2 regions of the Citrobacter farmeri genome follow, and region 2 is predicted to be linked to the other one. Evidence: predicted binding sites of a transcription regulator. Region 2 holds the regulator's gene; the other holds the start of a gene.

Region 1 (14,846 bases), 1.1 Mb from region 2:
TTGTCAGCGATGAGCAGGCACGCGCGGTGCGGTCCGCCGCCCCGCTGCATTATGTCGGCGTATTTCGCAACCATGATATCGCCGACGTCTGCGAAAAAGCGACGCAGCTTTCGCTGAAAGCCGTACAACTGCATGGTCGCGAAGACCAGGCGTACGTTGATGCCCTGCGCGCCGCGCTGCCTGAAGACGTACAGATCTGGAAAGCGCTGAGCGTCGGCGACACCCTCCCGGCCCGCGATTATCAGCATGTGGACAAGTACGTGCTGGATAACGGCCAGGGCGGTAGCGGTCAGCGTTTTGACTGGTCGTTACTGCAAGGACAGTCGCTGGATAACGTATTGCTGGCGGGTGGTCTTGGCGCGGATAACTGCGTCGACGCGGCGAAAGCCGGCTGTGCCGGTCTCGATTTTAATTCTGGTGTAGAGTCACAGCCGGGCATCAAAGATGCACGCCTTCTGGCTTCGGTATTTCAGACACTGCGCGCATATTAAGGAAAAGGACATGACAACATTACTCAATCCCTATTTTGGTGAATTCGGTGGCATGTATGTGCCGCAGATTCTGATGCCTGCTCTGCGTCAACTGGAAGACGCGTTCGTCAGTGCGCAAAAAGATCCCGAGTTTCAGGCCCAGTTCACCGACCTGCTGAAGAACTACGCGGGGCGTCCCACCGCGTTGACCAAATGTCAGAACATTACGGCCGGAACCCGCACCACGCTTTACCTGAAGCGTGAAGATCTGCTGCACGGCGGCGCACATAAAACCAACCAGGTGTTAGGTCAGGCGTTGCTGGCAAAACGCATGGGTAAAACTGAGATTATTGCCGAAACGGGTGCAGGACAGCACGGAGTGGCTTCGGCGCTCGCCAGCGCCCTGCTCGGCCTGAAATGCCGTATCTACATGGGAGCGAAAGACGTCGAGCGACAGTCGCCAAACGTCTTCCGTATGCGCCTGATGGGTGCCGAAGTGATTCCGGTACATAGCGGCTCGGCCACGCTAAAAGATGCCTGTAACGAAGCGCTACGCGACTGGTCCGGCAGTTATGAAACCGCGCACTATATGCTGGGTACCGCGGCAGGTCCACACCCGTTTCCGACCATTGTACGTGAGTTCCAGCGTATGATTGGCGAAGAGACCAAAGTACAGATCCTCGAAAAAGAGGGTCGCCTGCCGGATGCGGTGATCGCCTGCGTGGGCGGCGGCTCCAACGCCATCGGGATGTTTGCCGATTTCATCAATGAACCAGACGTGGGACTGATTGGCGTGGAGCCAGGCGGTCACGGAATTGAAACCGGTGAACACGGTGCGCCGTTGAAGCACGGCCGCGTTGGGATCTATTTCGGCATGAAAGCGCCAATGATGCAGACCGAAGAGGGACAGATCGAGGAATCCTACTCCATCTCTGCGGGTCTCGACTTCCCGTCCGTCGGACCACAGCATGCGTATCTGAACAGCATCGGTCGCGCCGACTACGTGTCGATCACCGATGACGAAGCGCTGGACGCGTTTAAAACGCTCTGTCTGCACGAAGGCATTATTCCGGCGCTCGAGTCGTCACACGCCCTGGCCCACGCGCTGAAAATGATGCGTGAAGATCCGGAAAAAGAGCAACTGCTGGTGGTTAACCTTTCCGGACGCGGTGACAAAGATATTTTCACAGTACACGATATTCTGAAAGCGCGAGGGGAAATCTGATGGAACGCTATGAAAGCCTGTTTGCACGACTGAACGATCGCAAGGAAGGTGCCTTTGTTCCCTTCGTGACCCTCGGCGACCCGGGCGTTGAGCAGTCACTGAAAATTATCGATGCCCTGATTGAGGCGGGTGCGGATGCGCTGGAGTTAGGGATCCCGTTCTCCGACCCGCTCGCCGATGGCCCGACCATTCAGAGCGCCACGCTGCGCGCGTTTGCCGCCGGCGTTACGCCGACCCGCTGTTTTGAGATGCTGGCCGCCATCCGCGAAAAGCACCCCACCATTCCCATTGGTCTGCTGATGTATGCGAATCTGGTATTCAGCAAAGGCATTGACGCGTTTTACGCACAGTGCGAAAAAGTCGGCGTCGACTCTGTGCTGGTCGCTGACGTGCCGATTGAAGAGTCCGCGCCATTCCGCCAGGCCGCGCTGCGCCACAACATTGCGCCGATCTTCATCTGTCCGCCGAATGCCGATGACGACCTGCTGCGCCAGATTGCCTCCCATGGCCGGGGTTATACCTATCTGCTGTCGCGGGCAGGCGTAACAGGCGCAGAAAACCGTGCCGCGCTGCCGCTTCATCATCTGGTAGAAAAGCTGAAAGAGTACAATGCTGCACCTTCTTTGCAGGGTTTTGGCATTTCGGCACCGGACCAGGTTTCTGCCGCCATTGATGCGGGTGCCGCAGGGGCGATCTCCGGCTCAGCGATCGTCAAAATCATCGAAAAGAACGTCGCGCAACCCGAGCAGATGCTCACAGAACTGAAGACATTCGTCAGCGGGTTAAAAGCCGCTACCCGCCGGTAATTCCCCTTGACCGCCAGACTCCCGCTGGCGGTCTTATCCTTTAGTCTGCTTCATTTTGTACATCTCACCATCCGCATTCTGAATAGCATCATCGATCCCCGCGATCACTTCGGCAACGCCCCAGGAAATGGAGAGCGGTACCTGTGTATCCTGTACGATAAATTGATACGCATTGATCTGGTGGGCGATACGCTCAGCGATGGCGACCGCATCGGCAGTTTTCGCCTGATACAGCACGATCACAAATTCATCCCCACCGGTACGAATCACCAGATCGTCACTGGTGCGGGTGTTGGACAACATCCGGTTGGCGATAACCTGTAGCGCTCTGTCGCCAGCAACGTGCCCCCAGGTATCGTTAATCGCTTTAAATTTATTGCAATCAACCAGCACTACTGAACTGTTCGAGAGATCCCGCCGCTTGATGATGTCGAGAATTTTACGGTTGAAGCAGCCCGTCAACGAGTCGATGTAGATTTTCAGATCGCTCTCGTTCAGCCAGGATTTTAATCCCATCATGATCAGCACAAAGAAGAACGGTGCCATCAGGATCAGCAGTCCGGCCTGGGTGTCATGCATCGCAAATCCGCTGAGCGATATGGCGTAGTGAATGACGTACTTTTCAGAGAGCACCTTAAAGCGGATTTCCGGGCGTTTATGACAGTCTCCCGACAGACACAGCGACTGCTGATTCAGGGTGTTCACCAGCGAAACATTCAGCCCATGCGGCACCTGCCGATCAAAAGCATCGCGTAATGCTTCCTGAAGTTCCGGCTTCGCATGGTCGTAAACCAGATAGCCCACGATATGGTCGGAAATCTCATTGCCGGAGAGGTCGTAGATATAGCTCACGACGCTAAAGGCTTTCTCATCCGTGATCCTATCGTCATAAAAATCTGTCGAGCTCAATGCCTTCGTTTTGACGCTCTTTTCCAGCAGACGGGTATAAAAATCGACGGGAGGGAGAAAGAAGCTGGAAATATTTCGCGCCATCTTCGACGTGTGATAATCAAATGCTTTAGCATCGGCGGGAGTGAACCAGTAAAAATAGCTCGCATCATCGGCAATAATATAGCGATGGGCATCGAAATTTCCCGGATTAAGTGCATTGACCCTGCTGCGAATAAACTCAGCGGCGGCAAACATACACAGCGCGTTGACAGTCGGCTTACGCGCCACCATTGCTCCCGATGCGGAGTGAATGCGTTTACTGTCGGCGTTAATTCCCCAGGCTTCTCCACGGGGAGTAAACTGTGACATCTCCCCACACTGGCCGGCAGTTTTGATCTGCCGGTAGCGCACACCGGTAGCATCGGCGATCATTTCATTATCATTAAAGATATCGAGCATCCGCGTTTGCAGACGGTTCATCCCTTCATTGACGGCCGCCAGTCGCTGCTCATAGATAATGAACAGGAAAAGCGACGTAAACAGCAGCGTGATCAACGCTGAAATAATAAGTGCCTGTCTGTTTCTTAAACTGTCCTGCACAATTTTCACCAAGGCACCCTGAACATCAACACGTTGTTATCACTACGGTATTCGATTTTACCGACACAGTACAGGTCAGAACGGTTAATCATCCCCTTCTGTCAGATAAGCCACATGGCAGTTGCTCAAGCGCCGCAATTTTTTGTTCCAGCAAAAACGAGGGGTGTTTCATGGTGCATTACTCACAGAACGTGCCTATCAGAAAAGATAGCAGTTCTGCACGTGGCGCATAAAAAAAGCGGGCTGAATGCGCCCGCTTTGTTCTGCCGTTTTCGTTATCAGAAACGATAGCCTGCAGAGAACATAAATACCCAGGGGTCGAGACGGATATCGTCATGCTGCTTAACACCACCGAGTTTGTAGTCTGCGGTAGTATCAATATCCATATACCAGACTGACATGTTAATCAGCCAGTCGCGGTTGATAAGATAGTCCAGTCCGACCTGACCTGCTGCACCCCAGGAGTCTTTAAGACTCAAATCAGAGACGCCCGTCTCTTCACCATTCTTATTAACATCAGTATTAAAGAAGGTCGTGTAGTTTACCCCAACCCCCACATACGGGCGCAGTTTGCTGCTGGAGTCACCGAAATACCACTGCGCCATCAGGGTTGGCGGCAGATGGTGAACGGTGGCGATATCACCGGTCATCTGCGTGCCTACCTTATGACGAAACGGCGTTGCCGCCAGCAGTTCAACACCAATGTTGTCGGTCGCCATGTAAGTGAATGTCAGCCCCAACTGCGTGTTGTTACTGACGTTAAAGCCGCCCAAATGACCTAAAGTCCCATCCGCGCCTTCTGAAGGTCTTACCGTCGCCGACCCCGCACGAATAAAAAACTCACCGGCTTCATGTGCATAAACGCTGCCAGAGAGAAGTGTACTAACTGCCAATGCCGCCACTGTTAACTTTTTCATACCCGCTCCATCGTTATGGTTATAAATGCGTCACGAATATACCTACATTGGAGTAATAAGTGATCCAACCTGGATCACATTAGGCCGTGTAATTTAACATTTATTGATCCAGATTAAGTTAGAAGTGGCATTCAAAATCCTGGTTATTCTTGTTCAGATCAATTTTGCAATATTTACACTCTGAAAATATTTTCTTCATTTTTGCGGGAACAGCGTCCTCACGCTGTGGATTTGTTGTTCAAATTACTCTGGCTTTACAAAGATATGCTTTTCCATACACCCCATGATGCTGCCACTGCGCGGTTATCCAGGGTACAATTGCACGCTTAACAACACCTGCAGAACTCAAGGAGAGTGCATGTCTATCACGGCGCAGTCCGTATACCGTGACACCGGGAATTTTTTCCGTAATCAATTTTTAACCATCCTGCTGATCTCGCTCCTGTGCGCGTTCATCACGGTGGTATTGGGGCATGCCTTCTCACCCAGCGATGCGCAGATTGCACAGCTGAGTGAAGGGGATAATCTGGCGGGAAGCGTAGGTTTGTTCGAACTGGTGCAAAACATGACGCCGGAGCAGCAGCAGATCCTGTTGCGCGCCTCTGCGGCCTCCACGTTTTCAGGGCTGATCGGCAATGCCGTGATGGCCGGCGGTGTGTTGCTGATGATTCAATTAATTTCAGCGGGTCATCGCGTCAGCGCCCTTCGCGCTATCGGAGCCAGTGCGCCGATTCTGCCGCGTCTGTTCATCCTGATTTTGCTGACAACTCTGCTGGTGCAACTCGGGATTATGCTGGTGGTGGTACCTGGTATCCTGTTGGCTATCCTGCTGGCGCTTGCGCCAGTCATGCTGGTACAGGATAAAATGGGCATATTCGCCGCGATGCGCAACAGTATGCGTCTGGCGTGGTCTAATATGCGACTGGTCGCCCCGGCGGTGATGGGCTGGCTGCTGGCAAAAACGCTGCTGCTCCTTTTTGCTTCCAGCTTTGCTGCATTTGACCCTAACGTTGGCGCCGTTATCGCGAATACGTTGAGCAATCTGATCTCCGCCGTATTGCTCATCTACCTGTTTCGTCTGTATATGTTGATTCGCCAATAACCCTGTCTGCGTCGCCGGCAGTAATGCCCGACGCGTTTGATTACGGAATCGAAGAATGAAGCAGTTTCTTGATTTTTTACCGCTGGTTGTCTTCTTTGTCTTTTACAAAGTGTATGACATCTATGCGGCCACCTCGGCGCTCATTGTCGCAACGGCTATCGTGCTCATCTACAGTTGGGTTCGTTATCGCAAAGTTGAGAAAATGGCGCTGATCACCTTTGTGCTGGTTGCCGTGTTCGGCGGTCTGACTATCTTCTTCCATAACGATGAATTTATTAAATGGAAGGTGACGGTGATTTACGGCCTGTTTGCCGGTGCGTTACTGGTAAGCCAGTGGATCATGAAAAAACCGCTAATCCAGCGCATGTTGGGGAAAGAACTGTCGCTGCCGCAACCGGTCTGGTCAAAGCTCAACCTGGCGTGGGCCATCTTCTTCATTTTGTGTGGCCTTGCCAATATCTACATCGCGTTCTGGCTGCCGCAAAATATCTGGGTGAACTTTAAAGTGTTCGGCCTCACCGCGCTGACACTGATCTTTACCCTGCTCAGTGGCGTCTATATCTATCGCCATCTCCCGCAAGAAGACAAATCGTAAACATCCATCAAACCAGGCCCACGGGCCTGGTGTTACTTTCTGCACATTCCCTGCCGAACGCGCCATAAATTGCATGAATCATGGAGATATTGTGGAGATTGCCTCCATAATATTGTAATGAGAATGCTTATCATTGATATTCCATATCGCATTTTTAACAATATGGATGTCAGTTGATGAATACGATAACAAAAATCTCACCGCGCCCTCTGGCGCTTTTGATTGCCACAGCATTAAGCGGAAATGCATTCGCCGTAGAAGAGGTCATGAACGACGGTGAAACGATGGTCGTCCAGGCAACCGCCGAAGAAGCTCTCAAACAGCAGCCCGGTGTTTCTATCATTACCGCCAAAGACATTGAAAAATCCCCGCCGGTCAACGACCTCTCCGATATCATTCGTACCATGCCTGGTGTGAACCTGACGGGCAACAGCGCCAGCGGGAGCCGGGGCAATAATCGCCAGATTGACATTCGCGGTATGGGGCCGGAAAACACGCTGATCCTGATTGACGGCGTTCCGGTTACTTCACGCAATTCCGTACGCTATAGCTGGCGCGGTGAACGCGATACCCGCGGCGACACGAACTGGGTACCGGCGGAGATGGTCGAACGTATCGAAGTACTGCGCGGCCCGGCGGCGGCACGTTACGGTTCCGGTGCTGCAGGCGGCGTAGTAAACATCATTACCAAACAGCCGACGAACGACTGGCATGGCTCTCTGTCCCTTTATACCAATCAGCCCGAGAACAGCAAAGAAGGTGCCACCAAACGTGCGAACTTCAATCTGAGCGGTCCGCTAGTCGATGACATTCTCACCATGCGCCTGTACGGCAATATCAATAAAACCGATGCCGATGCAGCGGATATCAATACCCAGCAAAATGGATCCTATGCGGCGGGGCGTGAAGGGGTGCGTAATAAAGATATCAACGCCCTGCTCTCCTGGAAACTGACGCCACAGCAAATTGTTGATTTTGATTACAGCTACAGCCGTCAGGGCAACATCTATGCCGGAGATACGCAGTACAGCAACGGCAACGTCAGTCCTGACGGGTTGGTTAGTTCACTCTACGGTGATGAAACCAACCGGATGTATCGCCAGTCGTGGGGGCTGACGCATAACGGCATCTGGGACTGGGGACAGTCCAAATTCGGCGTGTATTACGAAAAAACGAATAACACCCGGATGCAGGAAGGTTCGACCGGTAAAGTGGAAGGTATGATCAATAACACCGAATACGCCACCAGCCGTCTTGAATCTTATCGTTCCTCCGGAGAGCTCAACATTCCGCTTTTCTGGCTGGTTGATCAGACCCTGACGCTGGGGGCTGAATGGAACCGCGACGAACTTAATGACCCGGCGTCTATGCAGGCCACCAGCGCATCAGGCGTGCAGATTGGCAATGTCTCCGGTGACGCATCCAGTCGCAGTACCAAAAATAGCGCCACGCTCACCGGTATCTATCTGGAAGATAATATCGAAGCCCGTCCGGGCACCGATATTATTCCGGGGATTCGTTTTGACTATCACGACGAATTTGGCAGCAACTGGAGCCCGAGTCTGAATATGTCGCAGGAGCTGGGCGATCTGTTCAAACTGAAAGCCGGGATCGCGCGCGTCTTTAAAGCACCAAACCTCTATCAATCCAGCGAGGGATATTTGCTCTCCACGCGCGGCAACGGCTGTCCGAATAACATCGCTACCGGCAGTTGTTACCTGTTGGGTAATCCGGATCTGGACCCGGAGATCAGTATCAACAAAGAAATCGGTCTGGAATTTAATTCCTCAGGTTGGGATGCGGGAATCACCTGGTTCCGTAACGATTATAAAAACAAGATCGTTTCCGGGACCGATATTATCGGTTACGCTTCCAACGGGAATAACATCCTGCAATGGGAAAATGGCGGCAAAGCGATTGTCGAAGGTCTGGAAGGTAACGTAGTCATCCCGCTGGTACCGGAGACCTTAAACTGGCGTACCAACGCGACTTACATGATCAAATCCGAGAACAAAGACACAGGCAACCCACTCTCCGTGATCCCCAAATACACCATCAATACCCTGCTCGACTGGCAGGTGAACGACAAGCTCTCCACGCAGGTACAGTGGACGCAGTACGGTCGACAAAAACCACGTGAATATGCCGAAACTCGTAACGAAACGGGTGCCATGTCGGATAAAGAGATTGGCGCTTATGCGATTGTCGGCCTCGGCGCTAACTACCAGATGACGAAAAACCTGCGTCTTAACGCCGGGATTAGCAACCTGTTCGATAAGCAGATCTATCGTGAAAACGACGGTGCCTCGACCTATAACGAACCCGGACGCGCTTACTATGCTGGTGTGACGATGTCATTCTAATCTCTCGAACGCCCGTCTCGCGGGCGTTTCCCCTCTGTTCTCCGTGCTAAAATCATAGTAGCATCGCGCCTGAAATTTCTTTCTACAGTCGGTTTTACAATGACAACAACAACGCATGCCCCCCAGGGCGAACTGGTTTTACGCACACTGGCTATGCCTGCCGATACCAATGCAAACGGAGATATTTTTGGCGGCTGGCTGATGTCGCAGATGGATATTGGTGGTGCCATTCAGGCCAAGGAAATTGCCCATGGTCGCGTGGTGACCGTCCGTGTGGAGGGAATGAGCTTTCTGCGCCCGGTCGCCGTCGGCGACGTAGTGTGCTGTTACGCCCGCTGCGTAAAGCGAGGAACCACGTCCATTAGCATCAATATTGAAGTCTGGGTGAAGAAAGTGGCCTCTGAGCCGATTGGCCAGCGCTACAAAGCGACAGAAGCACTGTTTATCTATGTCGCGGTAGATCCGGACGGTAAACCCCGCCCGCTTCCGGCGCAATAAGCACAAAAAAGCCTCCGCTCAGGAGGCTTTTCCTTTCATATTTCTCAATCACTCGATTTGCGTGGTGCCGTTCAGGCGGAAGACAATATTCACGACCAGCCCTGAGCCAGGCTTTCCGGCTTCATAGCGCCATCTGCGCATTGCATTCTTCACTTCACGTTCAAACATGTTGGCCGGCTGCGCTGACACGATTTGTACATTATCCACCCGTCCATCAGACGTGACATCAAATTTTACTTTTACCCGCCCTTCAATGCGCAATGCCTGAGCACGCGCCGGATACTGCGGCTGATTACGCGTCAACGCACGCGGACCTGCCGGAACGCTCACCGTCGGCTTGCTTGTCGCCGGTGCGGTACTGGTTGTCGGACGCGCCGGCGCGGTATTCTCAAACGGCGACGCCTGGCGCGGTTCGGCGGGTTTGACATCACGCTTCGGCTGCTCCTGCACCTTTTTCACCGGCTTCGGTTTTGGCTTAGGCTTAGGTTTCGGTTTCTCGATAACAACCGGTGCCTCTTTAGGCGGTTCCGGGATCGGCTCTGGTTCAGGCTCGACAACCGGCTCCGGCGGCGGCTGAACAGCCTGTGGCGGTTCCAGGTCGGCTGGCGAAACCATCGTTACGGAGATAGGCTGCGCAGGGGCTGGCAGTTCAATAACCTGATGTACCGAGGTATACAAGAGTCCCGCCACTAAAGCACCATGAATGCCAACGGAAAGTAACGTCGGCCAGGGAAAGCGACGAGGTAAATCAAGGGTCATTGAAGTCATAATCGTTTCAGTTGAAAAACCAGGCCTCGATTTTAAATGCAAATAGCAATCATATTCAATAAGCCATCAACATAAGCGCCATTTTTATCCTGAAAAACCCATGGTAACTGCACGGCCTTAACAAGGTTGTCATCTTTGCATTGCAGTAAAGAGGCCTTTCAAATAACGTATTTAGCACTTTTACCGAACAAGGAGCCCTATCCGTGCTTTATGTCATCTACGCGCAAGATAATCAAAACTCACTTGAAAAGCGTCTTTCCGTCCGCCCAGCCCATCTGGCGCGACTGCAGTTGCTTCACGACGAAGGGCGTCTGCTGACTGCGGGCCCAATGCCTGCTGTAGATAGCAACGATCCAGGTGCGGCAGGTTTTACCGGCTCCACGGTGATTGCTGAATTTGACTCACTGGAAGAGGCGAAATCCTGGGCGGAGGCTGACCCCTATGTCGCCGCGGGGGTTTATGCGGAGGTTTCGGTGAAGCCCTTTAAGAAGACGTTCTGAAAGGCGTGTTCATTGGGCACCGCATGCGGTGCCCTGTTCACTCAGAGGCTGTGGATCGCAAACAACAGCGAGTTACGCTGCTGATTCAGGACACACTTTCTGATTGAGTGGATACGCATATTCCGACGAGACTGCCCCTCAAGCCAACGCGCTTTACGGCGACTGGCCTGACGCAGCATCCGCCAGCGCCCCACTTCCGTTCTACTCCGCTTCATGATACCTACTCTTACCGTGCCAGAATTGGCATTATACCCTCCGCAGACAGGCAGGCTAGCGCTTTTGCCGTGTTTTTATTTGCCAGATTAAACATGACGCGTAAACTCTTAACAATACGCTTTCAAAAGGATTTTTAATCTATGACAACCTTCTACACGGTGGTGAGTTGGCTGGTCATTCTGGGCTACTGGGTGCTCATTGCCGGTGTAACATTACGTATTTTAATGAAACGCCGCGCGGTTCCTTCCGCGATGGCCTGGCTGTTGATCATTTATATTCTGCCGTTGGTCGGAATTATCGCTTATTTATCCTTCGGGGAACTCCATTTAGGCAAACGCCGGGCCGAGCGCGCGCGCGCCATGTGGCCGTCCACCGCGAAGTGGCTGAACGATCTCAAAGCCTGCAAACACATCTTCGCCGAGGAGAACAGCAGCGTCGCCGCTTCGTTATTTAAACTCTGTGAGCGCCGTCAGGGTATCGCAGGCGTCAAGGGCAACCAACTGCAGTTGCTCACCGATTCTGAAGATGTGATGCAAGCGCTGATCCGCGATATCCAGTTGGCGCGCCATAACATCGAGATGGTGTTTTATATCTGGCAACCCGGCGGCATGGCGGATCAGGTTGCGGAATCCCTGATGGCTGCCGCTCGACGCGGGATCCATTGTCGCTTAATGCTCGACTCGGCGGGCAGCGTCGCCTTCTTCCGCAGTCCCTGGGCAGCGATGATGCGCAATGCCGGTATTGAAGTGGTTGAGGCGCTGAAGGTCAACCTGTTCCGTGTGTTCCTGCGTCGCATGGACCTGCGTCAACACCGTAAAATGGTGATGATCGATAACTATATTGCCTACACCGGCAGCATGAACATGGTCGACCCACGCTTTTTCAAACAAGATGCCGGGGTCGGTCAGTGGGTGGATCTGATGGCGCGAATGGAAGGTCCGGTGGCGACCGCGATGGGCATCGTCTATTCCTGCGACTGGGAGATTGAAACCGGCAAACGGATCCTGCCACCTCCTCCGGACGTCAACATTATGCCGTTTGAAGAGGCCAGCGGGCACACCATTCATACTATCGCCTCTGGCCCGGGCTTTCCGGAAGATCTGATACACCAGGCGCTGCTGACCGCGGCCTATTCGGCGCGTGAATATTTGATCATGACCACGCCCTATTTCGTGCCGAGCGACGATTTACTGCACGCAATCTGTACGGCGGCGCAGCGCGGGGTGGACGTCAGCATTATTTTGCCGCGCAAGAACGATTCGCTGTTAGTCGGCTGGGCCAGCCGCGCTTTCTTTACTGAGCTACTGGCGGCAGGCGTGAAGATCTACCAGTTTGAAGGCGGTCTGCTGCATACCAAGAGCGTACTGGTCGATGGTGAACTCAGTCTGGTCGGGACCGTGAACCTCGATATGCGCAGTCTGTGGCTTAACTTTGAGATTACGCTGGTCATTGACGACGTCGGATTCGGCGGCGATCTGGCTGCCGTACAGGACGATTACATCTCCCGCTCTCGCCTGCTGGACGCGAGTTTGTGGGTAAAACGACCACTCTGGCAGCGGATCACCGAGCGACTGTTTTACTTCTTCAGTCCGTTGCTGTAAAACGTGCCCAAGAGACGGTAAACAGGTAGTCATTATGGATATGGATCTGAACAATCGCCTGACTGAAGATGAAACGCTTGAGCAGGCATACGATATTTTTCTCGAACTGGCGGCCGATAACCTCGACCCGGCGGATATTATTCTGTTCAATCTGCAGTTTGAGGAACGCGGCGGCGCGGAGTTGTTTGATCCGTCCGAAGACTGGCAGGAGCACGTTGATTACGACCTGAATCCTGACTTTTTTGCCGAAGTGGTGATTGGTCTGGCGGACAGTGAGGACGGCGAGATCAATGATATTTTTGCTCGCGTGCTGTTGTGTCGCGAAAAAGATCACAAGCTCTGCCATATTCTCTGGCGCGAGTAATTGAAGAAGAAAAGAGCCGCATTCGCGGCTCTTTTTACTTAGTCCGGCAATTTACCGCCGCAGTGGTTACAAAACTTCGCGCTATGCTCGTGCTGGCTTTGCTGGCACTGCGGGCATTGGCGCTGCTGATTCCGCTTTTGAAACGCCATGCTCATATGGGTGGTAATCAATCCGGTCGGGATCGCAATCACCGAATAGCCAATTAGAATCAGTACTGACGCCACGACCCGTCCCAACGGGGTATGGGGCGTAATATCGCCATACCCGACGGTCGTAACGGTAACAATCGCCCAGTAGACCGACGCATTTAGCGTGGTGAATCCATATTCCGGCCCTTCGATAAGATACATCAGCGTGCCGAAAATAATCATCAAAATGCCGATAAACGAATAAAACAACATCAACTGATGCCTGGCACTCAGAATCGCCTGCCAGAACACCCGTAACGAGGGCATAAAACGCAGCAGCTTCAGGATGCGCAGGATACGAATGGCCCGCATGGCCCGCCAGGCAAAAACGTAATCGAGGCTAATTTCCGGCCACAGCCACATTACATACAGGGGCAGAATAGTGGCTAAATCAATTAATCCCCAGAAGCTGAAGACATATTTCGCCGGATTCGGCCAGCTCACCAAACGCAGAAAATATTCCAGCGTAAAGACCAGCGTGATGATCAATTCGAGCCAGACAAAAATATGCCATTCGTCATACGTCAGGTGATATTGCGTACCAATGCCTGATTCAATAAAAATAACCAGCACGCTAAGCAGCGCAAACAATGCACAAAATATCTCACCCTGTCGCCCAGAACGGGTATTCAGGTCGAACAAACGGTGATAAATCTGCCTGCGAAGCGATGACAATGAAAACGACACGATAACCTCTGCAAAAAGAAGGGCTGACAGTTTGTCAGCCCTTGCGATTATAGCGGGTCTACCTTTAGGCAGGATACGGCATGCCGGAAACTGCCTTCCAGTACCGGACGCGTTTTCGCACACTCAGGCCCGGCGATCGGGCAGCGGGTACGGAATACGCAGCCTGATGGCGGGTTAATCGGTGACGGCAACTCCCCTTCCAGTAACTGAATCGTCTTGTTCTTTTCCAGATCGGGATCGGGGATCGGCACCGCCGACATCAGCGCTTTGGTGTAGGGATGCAGTGGGTTGTGGTACACCTCGTCATAGGTCCCCAGCTCCACGGCGTGGCCCAGGTACATCACCAGCACGCGGTCGGAGATGTGTTTCACGACCGCCAGGTCATGGGCAATGAAGATCAACGACAGCCCCATCTCGCGCTGAAGTTGCTGTAACAGATTGACGACCTGCGCCTGAATCGACACGTCCAGTGCAGAAACCGGCTCATCACAGATGATCAGCTTCGGCTCCAGAATCAACGCACGGGCAATCCCGATACGCTGGCACTGTCCGCCCGAAAACTCATGCGGGTAGCGGTTGATCAGGTTAGGCAGCAGACCCACCTTCATCATCATCGCTTTCACCCGATCGCGCACGTCCTGACGAGACAACTTCGGATGATAGGTCCGTAGCGGTTCAGCAATGATTTCACCAATAGTCATGCGCGGATTCAGCGACGCCAGTGGATCCTGGAAAATCATCTGGATATCGCTGCGCACGTCGCGCCATTCGTCGGGCTTCATTCCCAGCAGATTTTTACCTAACCATGCCACCCGCCCATCGGTCGCTTTCACCAGCCCGATAATGGCTCGGGCAAAGGTCGACTTTCCACAGCCAGATTCACCAACGACACCCAGCGTCTCCCCTTCATACAGCCTCAGCGTTACGCCATCGACTGCCTTCAGGGTTTTCGAAGGCTGCCAGAACCACTGCTTGCCATCTTTAATGTCGAAATGCACCTTCAGATCGGCGATTTCCAGGAGGACTTTACGTTTTTCATCAACAGCGTTCATGCC
Region 2 (14,846 bases):
TTAACGCCAAAATGCACGAAGGCGTCAGTGGTCGCAATATGTGGATGGATTGCGTGGCGAACGGTATCGACGCCCGTAAGCTGATCCTCGAAAACTGCCATCATATTCGCCCGTTCGTTCCGCAATGGATCGAGGATAAACCGTGGCAGTCTTACCCTACGGCGGAAATCGCGAACGACCTGCGCTTCTTCCACTTCGTCCCTGGTGAACGCTGGCACGCGTTTGAAGGTTACGCCGAGCATCAATACTTTGTTGATCCCTGCAAACTGCTGCTGACCACACCGGGGATCAACGCACATACCGGCGAATACGACACCTTTGGCGTCCCGGCAACCATCCTTGCCAACTTCCTGCGTGAAAACGGTGTGGTGCCGGAAAAATGCGACCTCAACTCGATCCTGTTCCTGCTGACCCCGGCGGAAGACATGGCGAAACTGCAACAGCTCGTCGCCCTGTTGGTGCGTTTCGAGCGGTTGCTGGAGTCTGATGCGCCGCTGGCTGATGTACTGCCGTCTCTCTATAAACAGCACGAAGCGCGCTATGCCGGCTACACCTTGCGCCAGCTGTGTCAGGAGATGCACGACCTGTACGCACGTCACAACGTGAAGCAACTGCAAAAAGAGATGTTCCGTAAGTCGCATTTCCCGCGTGTCAGTATGAATCCGCAAGATGCCAACTACGCGTATCTGCGCGGTGAAGTGGATCTGGTGCCTTTGCCAGAGGCCGAAGGCCGCATTGCTGCGGAAGGCGCGCTCCCTTATCCGCCAGGGGTGCTGTGCGTGGTTCCGGGGGAAATCTGGGGCGGCGCGGTATTGCGTTACTTCAGCGCACTGGAGGAAGGGATCAACCTGTTGCCCGGTTTTGCGCCGGAACTTCAGGGTGTGTATGTCAAAGAGTGCGATGGTCGCAAACAGGTGTGGTGCTACGTGATTAAACCTCGCGACACACAGTCAGACCTGTTGAAAGGAGAAGCATTATGAGTAAAGCCAAATCCAATAAAATGGGCGTGATGCAACTCACCATCCTGACTATGGTCAATATGATGGGTTCCGGCATCATCATGCTGCCGACCAAACTGGCTGAAGTCGGCACCATTTCGATTATCTCCTGGCTGGTGACAGCCGTCGGTTCCATGGCGCTGGCCTGGGCATTCGCCAAGTGCGGAATGTTCAGCCGTAAATCAGGCGGTATGGGCGGCTACGCGGAATATGCGTTTGGTAAATCCGGCAATTTTATGGCGAACTACACCTACGGGGTGTCGCTGTTGATTGCCAACGTCGCCATCGCGATCTCCGCCGTGGGTTATGGTACCGAGCTTTTTGGCGCAACCCTCACCCCTGTGCAGATCGGTCTTGCCACCATTGGCGTGCTGTGGATCTGTACGGTCGCTAACTTTGGCGGGGCGCGCATTACCGGGCAGATCAGTAGTATCACCGTCTGGGGGGTGATCATTCCGGTAGTCGGCCTGTGCATTATCGGCTGGTTCTGGTTTAGCCCAACGCTGTACGCCAACTCCTGGAACCCGCATAACGTACCGTTCTTCACGGCGGTTGGTTCGTCTATCGCGATGACGCTGTGGGCATTCCTCGGTCTGGAATCGGCTTGTGCTAACGCGGAAGTGGTGGAAAACCCTGAGAAGAACGTACCGATTGCCGTACTGGGCGGGACGCTGGGCGCGGCGGTGATCTACATCGTCTCCACCAACGTCATTGCCGGGATTGTGCCTAACATGGATCTGGCAAACTCGACCGCACCGTTTGGCCTGGCGTTTGCGCAGATGTTCACGCCGGAAGTGGGTAAAGTGATCATGGCGCTGATGATCATGTCCTGCTGCGGATCGCTGTTAGGCTGGCAGTTCACCATCGCACAGGTGTTTAAGTCCTCGGCGGACGAAGGGTATTTCCCGAAAGTGTTCTCTCGCGTGACTAAAGTCGATGCCCCCGTTCAGGGAATGCTGACGATTGTGATCATCCAGAGCGGCTTATCACTGATGACCATTAGTCCGTCGCTGAACAGCCAGTTTAACGTGCTCGTCAACCTGGCCGTGGTGACAAATATCATCCCGTACATTCTGTCGATGGCCGCGCTGGTGATCATACAGCGAGTGGCAAATGTTCCGTCGGCGAAAGCAAAACCGGCAAACTTCGTGGCGTTCGTGGGGGCGATGTATAGCTTCTATGCGCTCTACTCGTCAGGAGAGGAGGCGATGCTGTACGGTTCCATCGTGACCTTCCTCGGCTGGACGCTGTACGGTCTGGTTTCACCACGCTTTGAACTGAAAAATAAGCACGGTTAATAGCTCCTCGTAGGCCCGATAAGCGAAGCGCCATCAGGCAATAAAACAACGCCGGATGGCAGCCTACGGGAAAACGTGCGGGAATAGAAAAAGGAGCCAATTGGCTCCTTTTTAATGCAACTTTTCAACTCAGGCGTTTTTCAGCACTTCGCTGACGATTTCAACCGCTTCTTTTTCGATCTGCTTGCGATGCTCTTCGCCGAGGAAGCTCTCGCAATAGATCTTGTACGCATCTTCCGTACCCGACGGACGGGCAGCGAACCAGCCGTTGTCGGTCATCACTTTCAGACCGCCAATCGACGCACCGTTACCCGGTGCTGCCGTCAGACGCGCAGTGATTGGGTCACCTGCCAGCGTACTGGCGCTGACCATCTCCGGAGACAGTTTAGACAGCGCCGCCTTTTGTGCGGACGTTGCGCCTGCCTGTAGACGGTTGTAGCTCGGCGCACCAAAACGGGCAGCAAGCTCGTTGTAGTGCTCCTGCGGGTTCTTCCCGGTGACGGCGGTGATTTCTGCCGCCAGCAGGCACATGATGATCCCATCTTTATCGGTCGACCACGGCGTACCGTCAAAACGCAGGAAGGATGCCCCCGCGCTCTCTTCGCCGCCAAAACCGAAGCTGCCGTCAAACAGACCATCAACAAACCATTTAAAGCCCACCGGAACTTCAACCAGTTTGCGCCCCAGATCGTTGACCACGCGGTCGATCATCGCCGAAGAGACCAGCGTTTTACCGACAGCCACGTCTTTGCCCCACTGCGGACGATGCTGGAACAGATAGTTGATTGCCACCGCCAGATAGTGGTTCGGATTCATCAGTCCCGCCGGGGTAACGATACCGTGACGGTCATAATCCGGATCGTTGGCAAATGCCAGGTCGAACTTATCGCGCAGTGCCAGTAAACCAGCCATAGCACATTCAGAGGAGCAGTCCATACGGATGGCGCCATCTTTATCGAGATGCATAAAGCGGAAAGTTTGATCAACCTGATCGTTTACGATGGTCAGATTCAGTTTGTAATGTTCCGCGATACGCTTCCAGTATTCGATACCGGAACCGCCCAGCGGATCCACGCCCAACGTCAGACCGGCTCTCTGAATGGCTGCCATATCGACGATATCCGCCAGCCCTTCAACAAACGGCTGCACCAGGTCCTGCTCTTTAACATGACCAAACGCCAGCGCCGCATCCAGAGAAATACGCTTCACGCCTTTAAGGTCATCAGCCAGCAGCGCGTTCGCGCGATCTTCCACCACTTTCGTGACGTTGGTATCTGCCGGACCACCGTTAGGCGGGTTGTATTTAATACCACCATCTTCCGGCGGATTGTGGGACGGAGTAATGACGATACCGTCAGCCAGCGGGCCGCCTTTTTTGTTATGGACCAGAATGGCATTCGATACTGCTGGCGTTGGGGTAAAACCGTTGTTCTCCTGAACAATCACGTCAACCCCATTCGCTGCGAGCACTTCCAGCACGGAAATAAACGCTGGTTCAGACAGGGCGTGAGTATCTTTTCCCACATAGCACGGACCCGTAATGCCATTTTTTGCACGCTCTTCCGCGATAGCCTGCGCTATCGCCAGAATATGGGGCTCGTTAAAGCTATGACGGCCTGCACTGCCACGGTGTCCGGAGGTGCCGAACTTCACCGCGTGTTCCGCATTTCCTTTTGCGGGCTTCAGTACATAGTATTGTGACGTCAGTTGCGCGACGTTAATCAAATCACTCTGTTGCGCAGGTTTACCTGCGCGGTCGTGGATTGCCATTGCCTGGTCCTTTTCTGCATGGATTAAATTGTTCCGCAAACCTTTTCAATCAATTCCGCCGGGAATTGCATTGACTGCATGATGTGCTCAATCATGTTGCATTTACGGCCGGTGTTGGTGTTGGTGATCACCCAATACGGCGTGCCGGGCACGTGTTTTGGTTTGGTTTGGTTACCGTTTTTCAGCAGCGTCTGTTCATCAGCCGCAAAATAGACACGCGTACGCCCATGCAACGATTCCGTTGCCTCAGCAAACGCATGTTGATCCAGTGTATAGAGTGTAGTCAGCACCAGCATAAAGCGGTTAACGGCTTTCTTCTGTTCTGCATATTCATCGGACAGAAGCAGTTCACGCATAGCGCGCACTTTATCTTTGACAAGATTGACGGGTTTCGCCTCGACAACGACCGGTTGCGCGGCGCGAACCTCTTTTGTCACTGGCGTGACGGGCTGTGATGTGGCGGAAAACTTCAACATACGCCGTAAAATCTCGGATGCGCTCTCGCCGATATGCTTCGTGTGGCTGGCAATATAGCTATAGAGTTCATCATCAACTTCAATCGTTTTCATCTTAATCCAGTGCGGTGTCTTATCTGATCTGAAATACAAATCGTTGGGAGTATAGGAGCAAATCCCAACGGCGAATAGCGTCAAACCTGGCTGAACAAAAAACTCGGAGAAAACCGAAGAGGTTGCAGCCCGGTGGCAGAATGGTCAACATAATACCCTAACCCGACAGAGCGAAAAAAAGAACTTTGCCATGAAATTGAATATCCGAGCGCAATCCGCACAAAACCTGCACAATAATTCTCCCATCGTACTGGTTCACGGTTTATTTGGCAGTCTGGACAACCTGGGCGTGCTTGCACGCGACCTGGTGAACGACCATGACATCATCCAGGTCGATATGCGAAACCACGGTCTCTCTCCTCGCGATCCGGTGATGAACTACCCGGCGATGGCGCAGGATCTGTTAGATACGCTGGATATGCAACACATCGAAAAAGCCATCTTTATTGGTCATTCGATGGGCGGTAAAGCGGTGATGGCGCTCAGCGCGCTGGCTCCGGATCGCATCGAACGTTTAGTGGCAATAGACATCGCGCCGGTGGATTACCACGTTCGCCGCCACGACGAGATTTTCGCTGCTATCAACGCGGTGACGGCAGCAGAAGCAAACACCCGTCAGCAGGCAGCAGCGGTCATGCGCGAACATCTTAATGAAGAAGGCGTGATTCAATTTTTGCTGAAATCGTATGTTGACGGCGAGTGGCGTTTCAACGTACCGGTACTATGGGAACAATACCCGCACATCGTCGGATGGGAGACGATTCCGGCCTGGGATCATCCGGCACTGTTTATCCCCGGCGGCAACTCCCCTTATGTCACTGAAGCATATCGCGCCGATTTGCTGGCCCAGTTCCCACAGGCGCGTGCGCATGTGATTGCCGGGGCCGGTCATTGGGTGCATGCCGAAAAGCCGGAGGCGGTGCTGCGCGCCATCCGTCGTTATCTGAATGAAACGGCTAACTGATTAAAAACTCGGCGTCCGTGCGCGATTACTCGTACGAACGTTGGCGCGCCTCATTCGCTGATGTATGATGGCGCGCTATCCATCCGGGCAGAGGCCTGGCTGATTGTTTCCCCGAAGTCACCAAAATCATGGCCAAAGAACAAACGGACCGTACGACACTAGATCTGTTCGCGCACGAGCGTCGCCCGGGACGACCGAAAACCAATCCGCTTTCGCGCGATGAACAACTGCGCATTAACAAGCGTAACCAGCTAAAACGCGACAAAGTTCGTGGTCTTAAGCGTGTCGAGCTCAAACTCAACGCGGAAGCCGTTGACGCGCTAAATGAGCTGGCGGAATCCCGGGAGATAAGCCGCAGCGAACTGATTGAAGAGATACTGATGGCCCAACTGGCGGCGCTACGCGGTCAGAATCTCGCCTGAAATCATCCCATCCCCCACTTTCGTGTAGCATGGAGTGCACTCGTATGCGTTTGCTATTTCCGCATACCTGACTGTTCTGCTATGATTGCCGTTATCTGTGGGCAATTCGCCACCACCATTTCAATAAGTTTCAAGAGGTTACTTTACTCATGGCAATCACTGGCATCTTTTTCGGCAGCGACACCGGGAATACCGAAAATATCGCAAAAATGATTCAAAAACAGCTTGGTAAAGACGTTGCCGATGTACATGACATTGCAAAAAGCAGCAAGGAAGATCTCGAAGGCTATGACATTCTGCTGCTCGGTATCCCAACCTGGTACTACGGTGAAGCGCAGTGCGACTGGGACGACTTCTTCCCAACCCTCGAAGACATTGATTTTAACGGCAAACTGGTTGCCCTGTTTGGCTGTGGCGATCAGGAAGATTATGCCGAATACTTCTGCGACGCGTTAGGCACGATCCGCGATATCATTGAGCCGCGCGGCGCAACCATCGTGGGTCACTGGCCGACCGCAGGCTATCATTTTGAAGCGTCCAAAGGTCTGGCTGATGACGACCATTTTGTCGGTCTGGCGATTGACGAAGACCGTCAGCCGGAACTGACCGCTGAGCGCGTGGAAAAATGGGTGAAGCAGATTTCTGAAGAACTGCACCTGGACGAGATCATCAACGCCTGATGTACGGCGGCGCAGACAACGTTTGCGCCGCATCAATAGACAGAACCAATCAAAATAATTGCTACAAATTTGTAACTTTCTTGCCCATCCCTGTACAATGTGCGGGAGTTTTTAGGTGGCGCTCTCATTTCCAGGCAATACCGACTATTTATTAACATTTGCCAGAGGCTTGCAGTTTTCATTTAGACACGGCAGTCCTATAATGAAACGCATTATCTCGAGTGCAATTTCTGTCACTTCTTGTATGAAGTGAATCGTTTAGCAACAGGACAGATTCCGCATGACTGACAACAATACCGCATTAAAGAAGGCTGGCCTGAAAGTAACGCTTCCTCGTTTAAAGATTCTGGAAGTTCTTCAGGGACCGGAAAACCATCACGTCAGTGCGGAAGATTTATATAAACGACTGATCGACATGGGTGAAGAAATTGGTCTGGCGACCGTGTATCGCGTGCTGAACCAGTTTGATGACGCCGGGATCGTTACCCGCCACAATTTTGAAGGTGGTAAATCCGTTTTCGAGCTGACGCAGCAGCATCATCACGATCACCTTATTTGCCTCGATTGCGGCAAAGTGATCGAATTCAGTGATGATTCTATTGAAGCCCGCCAGCGTGAAATCGCGGCGAAGCATGGCATTCGTCTGACGAATCACAGCCTTTATCTGTACGGCCACTGCGCTGAAGGCGATTGTCGTGAAGATGAACACGCGCACGACGCGAAATAATGTGTATTATTCTGAAAAGCCAACCATCCGGTTGGCTTTTTTTATGCGTGTCATTCCCCATTCTGTGCTTTGCTTCTGACAGCATGTTGCTTTAATGTAAAATCTCACCCTGCCCTGTCCGGAGAATTGAAATGGAACTTCGCCAGCTACGTTACTTTGTCCGTATAGTGGAAACCGGCAGTATGGGCAGCGCGGCGCTCGATCTCGACATCGGCGTCTCAGCACTCAGCCAGCAGATGACGCGACTGGAAAACGAACTCGCGATTCGTCTGTTGCAGCGAACCTCGCGTGGCGTAACGCCAACCAACGCCGGTCTGGCTTTTTATTCACAGGCACAGCTGGCGCTACGTCACGCTGATGATGCGATTCTGGCGGCGCGAGATGCGCGTCTGTCCGGTCATGTCAGCGTCGGTATGGCCCCCAGCACCGCCTCCATCCTCGGAATGCCGTTTATTCATGCCATGCGGGAACATTACGCCGACGTACGCTTGCATGTGGTGGAAAGCCTCTCCGGCAACCTGGAGCGGATGATCAACACCCGTCAGATTGATCTGGCCGTCGTTTTTCAGAAAGAGAAGATCCTGCGCTGGAGCGCCAGGCCGGTTCTCGAAGAGCGGCTTTTTCTGATTGGCACGCACGAGCTGCTGGCAGATATTCCGGATGACACCATAACCCCTGCCCAACTGGCGAATATTCCGCTGATCATGCCAAGTCAGGGTCACGGACTGCGCGGCCGACTGGAGGCCATCTGTCAGGAACACGGACTAAAGGTGGATATCGCCACGGAAATTGATGGCCTGGCGTTACTGATGCGTGCCGTTCGCAGCGGACTCGGTGCCACGCTGCAACCCGGCGCTGCCATTTCGCACCTTGAGAGAGCAGCGCTAAGAGTGATCGGTGTCCACAATCCTGTACTCAGCCGCCCCAATTTTCTGGTCAGCCTGTCTGACGATGAACTCACCCCCGCCGGGCTCGCCGCCCGCGTGATGCTCACAAAAGTCATGCGTGAACTTGTAGAAACCGGCAGTTGGCCGGGGGCAACCCTTTACGCTCACTAAACAGGTCTTTAGCTTTTCCTCATAGCGCCCACACAACCCGTGCGTATACATTTCAATTACAAATTTAACAAATAGTTAAATGGTAATGGAGTATACGATGGTGGATGTACTGGTGATTGGCGGCGGTAATGCCGCGTTATGTGCCGCCTTAACCGCCCGCGAGGCAGGAGCCTCCGTGTTGCTGTTAGAGGCTGCGCCACGGGAATGGCGCGGCGGCAATTCTCAACATACGCGCAATTTACGTTGTATGCACGATGCGCCACAGGATGTATTGGTAGAGAGTTATCCCGAAGAGGAGTTCTGGCAGGATCTCTGGCGCGTCACGGAAGGCAATACCGATGAAGCGCTGGCGCGTCTGGTGATCCGTACCTCATCGCAGTGTCGTGACTGGATGCGCCAACACGGTGTTAATTTTCAGCCTCCGCTCTCTGGCGCGCTGCACGTGGCGCGTACTAATGCCTTCTTCATGGGCGGCGGGAAAGCCCTCGTGAACGCCTATTACCGCAGCGCAGAAAAGCTGGGGGTGCAGATTCGCTACAACACGCCGGTACAGGCGCTTGAATTGCATAATGGCGAATTCGTCGCCGCCCTGGCAGGTAACGAGCGCATTGAGGCCAGAGCCTGTGTCCTTGCCGCCGGCGGGTTTGAATCCAACCGGGAATGGCTGCGCGAGGCCTGGGGGGAAAACGCGCGTGGCGAATGGCCCGCCGATAACTTCCTCATTCGCGGCACCCGCTTTAATCAGGGTGTGTTGCTCAAATTTATGATCGACGCCGGGGCTGACATCATCGGCGATCCGTCCCAGTCCCACTGTGTTGCCATTGATGCCCGAGCCCCGCTGTATGACGGCGGCATTTGTACCCGCGTGGATTGCGTATCCCTGGGTGTGGTGGTCAACCGGGACGCAGAACGCTTTTACGACGAAGGCGAAGATTTCTGGCCGAAACGCTACGCCATCTGGGGGCGTCTGGTTGCCCATCAGCCCGGCCAGATTGGCTTCTCCATTATCGACAGCAAAGCGATCGGCCACTTTATGCCGCCGGTTTTCCCGGGGGCGCAAGCGAACACGCTGGGTGAACTGGCCCGCCAACTGGGGCTGGATCCCGAACGCTTTACCGATACCGTGGAGCAGTACAACCAGGCCTGTCAGCCGGGCCAGTTTGATCACACAACGTTGGATAACTGCGCAACGCAGGGCCTGACGCCACCAAAAACCCACTGGGCGCGACCTCTCGATACCCCACCCTACTACGGTTATGCCCTGCGTCCAGGGATCACCTTTACCTATCTGGGGCTGAAAGTGAATGAACATGCTGCGGTCCACTTCGCTGGCGCCCCCAGCCGTAACCTGTTCGTTGCCGGTGAAATGATGGCAGGCAACGTGCTGGGCAAGGGCTATACCGCCGGTGTCGGCATGTCCATCGGCACCACGTTTGGTCGGATCGCAGGTAAAGAAGCTGCCCTGGCAGCACGCAAGGAGGCACGTCATGAAGCAGCTTGAAAAATTGATTATCGAGGCCAAAATTCTCACCGGGCCGGAGGCTGAAGTCGAGCGGGTGATGCAGGTTTGTAACGCCTGTCGCTATTGCGAAGGGTTTTGCGCCGTATTTCCGGCAATGACTCAACGGCTGGAATTTGGCAAAGCCGACATCAACTATCTTGCCAACCTGTGCCATAACTGCGGTGCCTGCCTGCACGCCTGTCAGTACGCCCCGCCCCATGAGTTTGCGATCAATGTGCCGAAAGCGATGGCGGAAGTGCGTCTGGAAACTTATCAACATTACGCGCAACCGGCGGTCTTCGGGGCGCTGTATCGCCGGGCAGGCGTCACCGTGACGCTGGCACTAGTCTTTGGTCTGATCCTCTTTTTACTCCTCGCGATGGGGCTAAAGGGATCGCTGCTCCACCCGCCGCTGGCCGGTGATTTCTACCAAATATTCCCGCACAACCTGCTGGCATGGATGTTTGGCTCCGTTTTCGTGCTGGCGATCGGTTTACTGATGGCTGGCGTAATCCGCTTCTGGCGTGAGATATCCCCCGTTGGGCCACGTCCGGTGGAAATTGCCGAAGCTTCGCACAATGCGCTGACGCTGAAATACCTCGACGGTGGACATGGCAAGGGCTGCAACGAAACTGACGATGCCTTTACGCTGATGCGCCGTCGTTTCCATCATTTCACCTTTTACGGCTTTATGCTCTGTTTCGCCGCGACCGTAGTGGCGACCGGTTACCACTACATTGCCGGATGGGAAGCCCCTTACCCGTTCTTCAGCGTGCCGGTTATGCTTGGCACGCTCGGTGGAGTCGGCTTAGTCATCGGCCCGGCGGGCCTGCTGTGGTTAAACCTTAAGCGCTCACCACTGCATGGTGACGCGCGACAGAAACCAATGGATCGCGGATTTATTTTACTGCTGCTACTGACCAGCCTGACCGGCCTGGGTCTGCTGGCGGGGAGAGACACCTCATGGATGGGGATCCTGCTTGCCATCCATCTTGGCGTGGTCATGGCACTTTTTTTGACCATTCCGTACGGAAAATTTGCCCACGGATTTTACCGCTGCGCATCTTTACTCAAATGGGCAATTGAGAAGCGACGTGGAAAACAGGCGGGGGTCGCAGGCGACTGACCCGCAAACTCTTACCTCTATAAATATTATGATAAGACAGTGGAGCAACCTCAATGACTCAACAACCATCGCGCGCCGGCACGTTCGGCGCAATACTGCGTGTGACCAGCGGTAATTTTCTCGAACAGTTTGATTTTTTTCTGTTTGGTTTTTATGCCACTTATATCGCAAAGACGTTTTTTCCCGCCGAAAGTGAGTTCGCCAGCCTCATGCTTACCTTTGCCGTTTTTGGCTCCGGCTTTTTAATGCGCCCCATCGGGGCGGTAATACTGGGGGCATATATCGACAGGATCGGTCGGCGTAAAGGGCTGATGGTTACTCTGGCAATTATGGGCTGCGGCACGCTGTTGATAGCCCTCGTTCCGGGTTATCAGACCATCGGCCTGCTGGCCCCCGCGCTGGTGCTGCTGGGGCGCTTGCTACAGGGATTCTCTGCCGGCGTCGAACTGGGCGGCGTCTCTGTTTATCTTTCTGAAATCGCAACGCCTGGCAATAAAGGCTTTTACACCAGTTGGCAATCGGCCAGTCAACAGGTCGCGATCGTTGTCGCCGCGCTGATTGGCTACGGCCTGAATGTCACGCTGGGGCACGATGAGATCTCTGAATGGGGTTGGCGAATCCCGTTCTTTATTGGCTGCATGATTATTCCGCTGATTTTTGTTCTTCGACGTTCACTACAGGAAACTGAAGCCTTTTTACAACGTAAGCACCGCCCCGACACCCGGGAGATTTTTACCACGATTGTTAAAAACTGGCGCATCATCACCGCAGGTACCCTGCTGGTGGCGATGACAACCACGACCTTTTATTTTATTACCGTCTATACCCCCACTTACGGGAGAGCCGTTTTGAACCTCAGCGCGCGTGACAGCCTGATAGTCACCATGCTGGTGGGGATTTCTAACTTCATCTGGCTGCCGATTGGCGGTGCCATCTCTGACCGGATTGGGCGTCGCCCGGTGCTGATGGGCATCACTTTGCTGGCACTGGTCACCACCTGGCCGGTAATGAACTGGCTTACCGCCGCCCCTGATTTCACCCGTATGACGCTGGTACTGCTCTGGTTCTCGTTCTTCTTTGGTATGTACAACGGCGCGATGGTTGCCGCACTGACCGAAGTCATGCCGGTTTATGTACGAACCGTGGGGTTTTCACTGGCCTTTAGTCTCGCCACGGCGATTTTCGGCGGCCTGACGCCCGCCATTTCCACAGCGCTGGTCCAGTTGACGGGCGATAAGAGTTCACCGGGTTGGTGGCTTATGTGCGCAGCGCTGTGCGGATTCGCCGCGACGGCAATGTTATTTGTCCGTCTCAGTCGCGGTTATCAGACAGCAGAGAATAAGCTCTGAAACGCAGACGGGCGGAGATATCTCTCCGCCCGTTTTATACTATCTCTGACGCTTACTTCGCCGTGTTGTTGCTGCGAATTTCCTGCCAGATCTTATCGCAATCGGCTTTCACGGCCTGATCGTTACCAGTGCGCGTCGCCTGAATACACTGCTGGTAATCCAGCACACGAACACTTTCCTGATTCGCAAACTGCTGATGCTGTTTCTCTTTTTTCAGCACGTTCAGCACGCTCTGACAGGCTTCGATTTTCTCTGGCGATCCCTGTGCCGTGTTGATACAGGCGCTGTACGCTTCTTTCAACCGGCTGTCTTCTTTCGGAGCCATTGACGGTGCGCAGGCAACCAGTCCCGAGGCCATCACGGCGATGAGTATCAGTTTTTTCATAGCAGGGTCCTCAACGAGGCGGCAGGTGCTGGGCCTGCCGCTGTTGGCATTAGAAGATGGTGAACGGTGCAATCACAATGAACTTCACGTCGCGCTCATCCTGGAAGATGTTGCCATAACCGCCACCCCAGCTCGGGATGTTGGAATGGTTGTCATATTCGGTGAAGTGCAGTTTAAACATGGTGCCTTTCGCACGACCGTCCTGCAGCGTATAGACCGCATCCAGGCTGTAAGATGACTCTTCGATAGTACGGTTTTTGTCGTAGTATGCATCCGGGCTGCTCTGCCAGGTAGACGGTTTCGCGTCCCAGGCATACACATAAGAAGCCCCGACGGCCCAGCCCGGCAGGTTCCAGTTTTTCAGGTCATACATCGCACCGAAGAAGACCGCTTTTTCGCCGTTGGCGTTGAAGTCTGAACGGTTATCCCACCAGATATCCAGACGACCGTTGGATGACGCATAGGTCGGAGTCATACGTTGCAGGAAGAACCCTTGCTGCCCTTCGGCCTTAACCCAGGTCCCTTCCAGACGCAGGTCAACCACTTCTGCCACTTTGTAGCCGAAGGTCAACGCCTGCAGCCAGGCCGTACCGTCATAAATGTCGCTGGCGCTGCGGTCATCGACTTTGTCACGCGCCCCGTAGAACTGATAGCTGGTGGAGAACGGATTGCCACCTAAATCGAACTTGTAGCTGGCTTTGGCGAAGTACTGATCGACATAGCCTTCGGACTGACCAAATGCGGCTTCCAGCACCAGGTCATTTTTGAAATCATATTTTGCGCCGACAGAGTGGAGATAATCGACTTTGGTCTTTTTATCGCCCTGGTAGAATTTATCGACTTCAGTGTGCCACGGCGCTTTATATTCGTTGGCCCACATATAGGAGAAACTCAGCGCGCCCGCGTCGCCATAGTCAAAGTTAGCGCCCGCTTCGGCACCCTGATAGGTACCCGGCATAAAGCTCCAGTGCGGCGCTAACAGCGTCTGACCGGTAGGTTGAATATAACCGGCGCGGGCCCAGGCGGGACCAAATTTGAATTTCGCGGCGGCCTTATACAGACTGATTCCGCTCTTATCACCGGAGTAGTCTTCGTCATAGCCTTTGTTCTTTTTCGAGAAGGCGATTTCGTTTGGATGGCCGCTGTCGCCATTTTCTGCCATTTCAATTGCGGTAAACGCCGCCACATCGAGACCGAACATATCGGCTGCATAGCCGGACTGGAAATCCAGGTTGGCGTTCCAGGTCGCGTGAGAAAGGTTGGTTTTATATTTGTCGCCGTCGGTGACATCTTTACGGTCGCGCTCACGCTGCCAGTAATAAATGCCGCCCGTCAGGGTTGAATCATCGATAAAGCCTTCGGCCTGTGCCTGCGGAACAACGACCAGACCCGACAGTGCTGTGATACCGGCGATAGCCAACGCCAGCGCACTACGTTTGCCACTAAACGTACGCATATGTTAATCCTCTTTGACGTATAAATTGCTGTTGCCAAAGGCGAAACAGCGAAAAAATAAAAATTTAAAAGTAGCACTGAGAGAAACCTCACTGACTACAGTGATAGACTATTTTTCGCGACGCGAATTATCAATCTCTTTCTGTAACGAGAATGTAAGAGTATGAGCAACCGCACATATTTCATCGCTTTCTGTTACATTTCATTCATCGGTCAATAAATGACAGCAAAGATATAAATTTTCTTTGTTTTCCAGAAGGATGAAAGCTATTTCGTGTTATGGGCAACTTATTGCATAAGTTAGTGAAAACAAACGTTTGTTAATGGCTCTATTTTCTGAATGGGAATTAATTCGCTTCGCAAAGCGAGAGTGATCGGCGAAAAAAAACGCCGCAGAGTGCGGCGTTTGGCAGGTTCGTTCGACGGTTTACTCGCCGACTTTCGCCCAGGTATCACGCAGGCCAACGGTGCGGTTAAACACCAGTTTCTCTGCGCTGGCATAACGGCTGTCCAGGCAGAAGTAACCTTCGCGCTCAAACTGGAA

Evidence for each region. Region 2 encodes Fur, which represses iron uptake genes when iron is present. Its sites were predicted from a motif close to ATAATAATGAGAACNACTATCAA; they were not measured.
Region 1: I6L53_RS09885 (TonB-dependent siderophore receptor) is a predicted target of Fur. The motif match lies at 6,718-6,740, and genes of this name have one in related genera.

What each region holds. Positions count from the first base shown of each region.
Region 1 covers NZ_CP077291.1:2,084,205-2,099,050, reverse strand. The annotation lists gene trpCF (bifunctional indole-3-glycerol-phosphate synthase TrpC/phosphoribosylanthranilate isomerase TrpF) at 1-491, shown strand, start outside; gene trpB (tryptophan synthase subunit beta) at 502-1,695, shown strand; gene trpA (tryptophan synthase subunit alpha) at 1,695-2,501, shown strand; gene I6L53_RS09910 (GGDEF domain-containing protein) at 2,535-4,001, opposite strand; gene ompW (outer membrane protein OmpW) at 4,271-4,909, opposite strand; partial or broken gene I6L53_RS09900 (YkgJ family cysteine cluster protein) at 5,162-5,239, shown strand; gene I6L53_RS09895 (YciC family protein) at 5,268-6,011, shown strand; gene I6L53_RS09890 (septation protein A) at 6,067-6,606, shown strand; gene I6L53_RS09885 (TonB-dependent siderophore receptor) at 6,783-8,969, shown strand; gene yciA (acyl-CoA thioester hydrolase YciA) at 9,069-9,467, shown strand; gene tonB (TonB system transport protein TonB) at 9,516-10,226, opposite strand; gene I6L53_RS09870 (YciI family protein) at 10,439-10,735, shown strand; gene I6L53_RS09865 (YciY family protein) at 10,777-10,950, opposite strand; gene cls (cardiolipin synthase) at 11,092-12,552, shown strand; gene I6L53_RS09855 (HI1450 family dsDNA-mimic protein) at 12,587-12,916, shown strand; gene I6L53_RS09850 (ion transporter) at 12,955-13,791, opposite strand; gene oppF (murein tripeptide/oligopeptide ABC transporter ATP-binding protein OppF) at 13,839-14,843, opposite strand; gene oppD (murein tripeptide/oligopeptide ABC transporter ATP-binding protein OppD) at 14,840-14,846, opposite strand, start outside.
Region 2 covers NZ_CP077291.1:3,225,794-3,240,639, forward strand. The annotation lists gene speF (ornithine decarboxylase SpeF) at 1-980, shown strand, start outside; gene potE (putrescine-ornithine antiporter) at 977-2,296, shown strand; gene pgm (phosphoglucomutase (alpha-D-glucose-1,6-bisphosphate-dependent)) at 2,426-4,066, opposite strand; gene seqA (replication initiation negative regulator SeqA) at 4,090-4,635, opposite strand; gene ybfF (esterase) at 4,826-5,599, shown strand; gene ybfE (LexA regulated protein) at 5,728-6,021, shown strand; gene fldA (flavodoxin FldA) at 6,171-6,701, shown strand; gene fur (ferric iron uptake transcriptional regulator) at 6,982-7,428, shown strand; gene tcuR (tricarballylate utilization LysR family transcriptional regulator TcuR) at 7,560-8,486, shown strand; gene tcuA (FAD-dependent tricarballylate dehydrogenase TcuA) at 8,584-9,987, shown strand; gene tcuB (tricarballylate utilization 4Fe-4S protein TcuB) at 9,974-11,113, shown strand; gene tcuC (tricarballylate/proton symporter TcuC) at 11,167-12,462, shown strand; gene I6L53_RS15275 (ChiQ/YbfN family lipoprotein) at 12,515-12,847, opposite strand; gene chiP (chitoporin ChiP) at 12,897-14,303, opposite strand; gene glnS (glutamine--tRNA ligase) at 14,730-14,846, opposite strand, start outside.